Regions from separate parts of the Solibacillus sp. FSL K6-4121 genome, predicted to be linked through region 2. Evidence: riboswitches for the same ligand, from Rfam matches in the RefSeq annotation. Region 2 holds a riboswitch; the other holds the start of a gene.
What was found. A riboswitch is a leader RNA that binds a small molecule or an ion and turns the genes downstream of it on or off. The one in region 2 is predicted to bind FMN.
Positions count from the first base shown of each region.

Region 1 (3,218 bases), 780 kb from region 2:
AACTTACATAAAAATAATCACTATGGATTGATGAAGCTATGTAAGAAATGTATAAAAGAAAAAAGGGCTTTTCGAAAATTTGAATGAATCTTTTCCGAAAAGCCCTTTTATTTATGAAACTAAAACATCTTATTTAAATTCGCCATTTCTATAGCAGACATTGCACTGTCATAGCCTTTATTCCCCGCCTTTGTCCCTGCACGTTCAATCGCCTGCTCGATATTTTCAGTTGTGACAATCCCGAAAATAACCGGTACCCCTGTATCCAAGCCCGCTTTGGCAATGCCTTTAGCTGCTTCATTGCATACGTAATCATAATGCGTTGTTGATCCGCGAATGACTGTACCTAACCCGATTACTGCATCATACTTATTGGCTTCTGCCATTTTCTTTGCAATAAAGGGTACTTCAAATGCACCTGGTACCCAGGCAGTATCAATATTATCTTCATTTACACCGTGTCTTTTTAATCCATCAATTGCACCGCTTAATAATTTATCATTAATAAATTCATTGAACCGACCGACAACGATTCCGATTTTTAAATCTGTACCTACTAATTGTGCTTCAAAAGTTTTACCCATTTTATCTGCTCCTTCTTATACAACCATTGTGTTTATTTTTATATATTGAACTAAATCTTCTATCGTAATAAATTTCAGCTGATGTTTTAGTGCGAGTTTTTCAAGCTGTGGCATCCGCGCCATTGAACCATCTTCATTCATAATTTCGCAGATGACCGCGGCTTCCATCGACCCGCATAATTTTGCAAGATCTACCCCTGCCTCAGTATGACCACGGCGCTCTATTACGCCTCCTTGTTTTGCAATGAGAGGAAAAACATGTCCAGGACGGTGGAAATGTTCCGGCTTCGCTGCTGGATCAAGTAATGCCAAGATCGTTGCTGAACGTTCAAATGCACTGATTCCTGTCGTTGTATGAATATGATCGATACTAATCGTAAAAGCCGTTTGATATGTATCTGTATTACTTTGGACCATTGGATGAAGACATAGTTTTTCAGCGATGGCTGGAGATATAGGTGTACATATTAATCCTCTGCCATGAAGGGCCATAAAGTTAATATTTTCCGGTGTTGCAAATTCACCCAAAACGAGAAAGTCACCCTCGTTTTCACGATGTTCATCGTCGGCAACAATAATAATTTCACCATTTTTTAATGCTTGAATTGCTTCGTCTATCGTATTCATCTTTTCCCACTCCTTTAAAACCCTGTACGTTGCAGTAATTCCTTTGTAATCGTACTTGCCGTTTGATTTTGTAAATGTTTTTTCACATATTTCCCGATCAAATCTATTTCAATATTCACAACATCCCCGGCCTTTTTATAGCCCAACACAGTCTGTTCGTAAGTATGAGGGATTAAGGAAATGGTAACGAGTGTATCTGTCATATTAAAAATCGTTAAGCTTATGCCATCGACTGTAATAGAACCTCTTTCGATACACTGTGCAACTAAAGTACGGTCCATCGCTAAATCTACATAAACCGCGTTTGCAACAGGTCTTTTCCGCTGTATGATTGCGACACCATCAACATGGCCAGATACAATATGTCCGCCAAAACGGCCATTCGCCAGCATTGCCCGTTCCAAATTGACATGCATACCTACAGTCAATTGTTGCAGGCTTGTTGCTTTAACAGTTTCAGGCATCACATCCGCTAAAAATGAATTGGACGTAAATTGTTTCACTGTTAAACAAACTCCATTCACCGCAATGCTGTCTCCAAGCTTTACATCTTCTAAAATTTTACTTGCGCGAATGGCTAATTCCATCGTTTGTGTGGACTGACTAATCTGCTCCACAGTTCCTAACTCTTCAATAATTCCTGTAAACATCCTACTCACCTCTTTTTAAAAGTAAAAAAAGAACCCCGATTGAATTCGGAGTTCGATGAGAGGGAAATTTAGCAGCATCAAATAAGCCTTTTGAACACATATTTCAAAAAACGCATGACATTGCTTCCTTCTCCCATCCAGACTATACTGTCGGCTTTGGACTTGCACCAAATCCTGCACACAAAAGTGGCTCACGGGCTTAGAGTAAACTCATCACCGTCGATTGGGAATTTCACCCGACCCCGAAGGAAATTCATATAAAATTATCAATAAAAAAATCCCATCACTTGGCGCGACGGGAAAAGTGTATAGCAAAAAAGCACATTTTAAATCGAATTTTCAAAAATGCGTTGCTATTCCTTCTCCCATCCAGACTATACTGTCGGCTTTGGACTTGCACCAAATCCTGCACGCAAAAAGCGGCTCACGGGCTTAGAGATAAACTCATCACCGTCGATTGGGAATTTCACCCGACCCCGAAGGAAATTATTTTATTTGAAAATTATTGTAACATAGATTTTTTAGAATACTAATAGTCATTTCGGACCTTCTTGCTTCCATAAGTATCATTCCATTTACCTCTGCTAACTTGCTATTTTGTTAATTAAAATGAAACTTTTAAGGTGGGCATCCGTATATAAAAATATCCAGAATTTTTTAAAAACTAGGAAAAGAAAAGGTGTCTATAATGAAAAACATTGTCAATATAGCATATTCGTATCATAACTCAAATAAAGGTATAACAAGGATATGGACTACTTTACCGATGGATCATCCTGACGTGATTTGTACTCATTCTCCTGAAGAAAAAGTAATTGATGACGGGAACAATGAACTCTTTTATTTTACTTTAAAAGAAAATGAACAGTTTCAAATGAATTATTCCATCGATACGTATAAACAAAACGAACAAAAAATACTTACGAATAAAGAAAAGGCATTTTATTTACGCAGCGGCACACTTGTTGTTGTGGATGAACAGATGAGGAATCTAGCACATGAAATAACGGCTGGCGCTGTATCGACAATGGAAAAAGCGAAGGCAATTTTCCATTATGTAGTCAATCATTTTAAATATATGTACCCGCCTAAGGGGAGAGGCATCAAGTCTTTTTTAGAGGCGAAGCAAGGTGATTGTGGCGAGTATGCTTTTATGTTTTCTTCCCTTTGCCGTTCTATTGGTATCCCGTGCCGATCCCTTGTAGGCAGTTGGGCAAACAGCAAGATGAATGCACATGTGTGGAACGAATTTTTTGACGAACAAACGGGCTGGATTCCGGTTGATTGCAGCATGGCCTATATTCAAAAGAAGAAAAAAACTCAATTTTTATTCAGTAATGTTCGAACATTAAAATGG
Region 1 covers NZ_JBBOCS010000002.1:876,566-879,783, forward strand. Annotated here, with positions in the region: gene ribH (6,7-dimethyl-8-ribityllumazine synthase) at 120-584, opposite strand; gene ribB (3,4-dihydroxy-2-butanone-4-phosphate synthase) at 600-1,211, opposite strand; gene ribE (riboflavin synthase) at 1,226-1,861, opposite strand; FMN riboswitch at 1,983-2,115, opposite strand; FMN riboswitch at 2,215-2,349, opposite strand; gene MHH95_RS13810 (transglutaminase-like domain-containing protein) at 2,550-3,218, shown strand, end outside.
Region 1: linked by a shared signal. The riboswitch ahead of ribE (riboflavin synthase) and the one ahead of MHH95_RS09915 (ECF transporter S component) in region 2 are both predicted to bind FMN.

Region 2 (3,218 bases):
CGATTAATACAAACAGAAAAACTAAAAATGCCGGCGTTAAATATTTGCCGATAATATCCATAATTTTCGCTGGATTTAATGAAAAGTAAAATACGATAGCAAAAAATACAAAACTAAACACTGCAAGCCATAATGTGATTTGTGATGGATCGATGAAAGGTTCGAAACCAACTACAAAAGGTACCGTAGCAGTACGAGGAATGGCAAAAAACGGTCCAATCGTTAAATACAATGCCAATGCAAATAGCAAACCAAATACCGGGTGTACTTTACTTGCTAAATCACGCAATCCATTACTTCCAGATAAACCAATTGCAAGAATACCTAAAAACGGCAGTCCTATTGCCGTTACTAAAAAGCCAATTAATGCAAGCCAATAATTCGTACCTGCTAATTGTCCCATTTGAATCGGGAAGATTAAATTTCCCGCACCAAAAAACATACCGAACAGCATTGTGCCAATAACTGCGTATGTTGAAAATGGTATTTTTTTCTCCATCGTCATCTCTCCTAAAGAAGTCATATCATGTTGGTCTTTTGACGAAATAGCCCGATTTTTCACAACAATGTACATTATGATAACAGTGAATTACTTTGAATTCAATAGCAATAATTATTCCCATATAACTTTAGACACATAGCCTAACAATCTATCAACAAATAAAAAGGAGTTATGTCATAAAATTAATTGTACATGACATAACTCCTCACTGTTTATTAAGTTAAGCTAAATATTGTCTGCGCTGTTGTTCAATCCATACACGCATTGAACGATAAATCATTGTCACGACAACTAGCATCATAATTCCTTTAACAATATTAAATGGTAAAATACCCAATACTATTGTTTCATACATATCATATTCAAAGCCTAGTAGATACGTATACATCGGCAGGAACGCTACGTAGTTTAATATAGCCATTCCCAACGACATTACTACTGTTGAAACGACTAAGCCTGAAATCAACCCTTTTGCGGAAGGGAATTTTTTATAAATATAGTAAGCTGGTAAAATGAATAATACGCCTGTTGCAAAGTTTGCCATGTGACCAACCGGAATTCCTTCTGGCGCCCCTGTATAAATCCAATCAAGTACATTCTTTACCAATTCAACAAGAATGCCCGCGACAGGTCCCATTGTAATCGCCGCTATTAATGCAGGTACATCACTAAAATCAATCTGCAAAAATACAGGAAACCAAGGTAATGGGAAGTTCAGTAACATTAAAATGAACGAAATCCCACTTAACATTGCGATTGTTACAAATGACCGTAACTTCAAAGTTCTCTTTTGCATAGAAATCTCTCCTCTTTGCTGATTCCATCTCGCAAGAAGAAAGGACGTATCAAATCATTCATGAAAAAACCCTTATGCAAAAAAGAGCATAAGGGAGAAATAGGCACACTTAAATAAAAGTCTACTCATACATTTGTAGTAACTTTCCTTAAATTTATGTATACGAAAGATATTTCGCTCATAATTAAGGAAATTATTAATGGTACTACAAAGCACGACATTTTCATAAAATGACGACCGTACCTTCACCTTCTCCCATCCAGACTATACTGTCGGCTTTGGAATCACACCAAATCCTGCACACAAAAGTGGCTCGCGGGCTCGAAAAGTTTTCTGTAACGTCCTCCAAGTTAATGGTCAGAGGTTACAACTTTAATTACCGCCGGTCGGGAATTACACCCTGCCCCGAAGATGAATCAATATGAAATTATGCAACAAAATACTTGTTACAATTTCTATTATATATATAAAAACGGAATTGTAAAGACCATTGCTTACAATTCCGAGTAAATTTATTTGAATTGTTTAAAAATTATAGAATAGGATATTTCCCGCAACTGGCTTCTCCAAAGGCTTCGTAAAGTCAAAACCACTCCAATTTTCTTGCACAATTTGTTCAAATTTAATTTGTTTATCGAAACTAGCAGCTGTTAATAATAACCCTTCGATCATACGCATCACTTGAGCGGGATCATATTGTTCCAAATCAAGCGCTTGGTCGAATGTTACTGTTACAATTTCCCCTTCATCTTCTACTGTTAACGAAACTCCAGGTAAAATGACTGTTCGATATATATCATTGGCTTCAGTTGTCATATTATTTATCGCATCCGTTACGTTTGGAAAGGTCATTCGGAAGTTAGGACTTAAATAAACTGCCCCATCCCTCATTTGATACATAAAATAATTATATTGTGTTTGTTCACTTTTCAATGGTATTGACTGCCCCATTTCGCCAACATGATCAAAATAAGCGATTTTTCCATTAGTATCTTCAATTTGTACTTCTTCATACGAATTGCCAAATGTATCTACAAGTGAACCGAAATAATTGGATAATGTAGCCGAACTTGTGTCATATCCGTGGTCCTCAGGTAATGTGTGAATAAGTTTATTTCCTTCTTCACGCAATTCGCCTTTTAACGGATGATACTCATTAAATCCAAGCATTTGCTCATCCAGCAATGGACTAAACGTTTTATAAAGCTCCAATGCTGTCGGTTTATCCGTGCCAAGCTTATCAACAACAACTTCATTAGGAATTAAAATACTCACAGGAACACTTTCTGCATCGTCCCCAGCAAGACCAATTTTGAATAATGTCACTCCTTCAAGCTGGCTTTCATAAATTAAAGTTTGTTGTCCTTGTGTATCCATTGAAAAGTTGGAAATTGTCGCGGATTCACTTTTTGAAGTTGCATCTCCAGCCCTACTCATTTTGGCACTTTCTTCCGATTCTGTAGTCGCCATATCAAATGTATTTTCCATAGAGATAGACTGATCATTTCCTAAAAACTGTGCACCAATCAAAACTATAATAAATAAGGAAGCGATAGATACTAGAAGCGGCGCCCAGCGAATCCCTTTTTGAGTAGGCTGTTGTATTTGAGGCGGCTCTTCACTAAATGCTCCTTCATCCTTTAAACGATTAAATATTTCATCCTTTGTCCGATGATCGGTTACTTTTGGGGCCTGTTTTAGAAGTTGCTCCAGGTTCTCCTCATCCCAACGCTCCTTTTTCATAATGAATTCGCCTCCTTTCCATCTTGAGCTTCCAATAACTGTCTTAAATTTTTTAATGCCCGGTGCTGCGTCGTTTTTACCTTACCTGGGGTCCATCCTAATATATCAGCCGTTTCCTGTATTGAAAGTTCCTGAAGATAGCGCATAATAATCACCATCTTCTGATCTCCCGAGCAT
Region 2 covers NZ_JBBOCS010000002.1:93,980-97,197, reverse strand. Annotated here, with positions in the region: gene brnQ (branched-chain amino acid transport system II carrier protein) at 1-499, opposite strand, end outside; gene MHH95_RS09915 (ECF transporter S component) at 723-1,298, opposite strand; FMN riboswitch at 1,542-1,715, opposite strand; gene MHH95_RS09910 (hypothetical protein) at 1,824-3,041, opposite strand; gene sigX (RNA polymerase sigma factor SigX) at 3,038-3,218, opposite strand, start outside.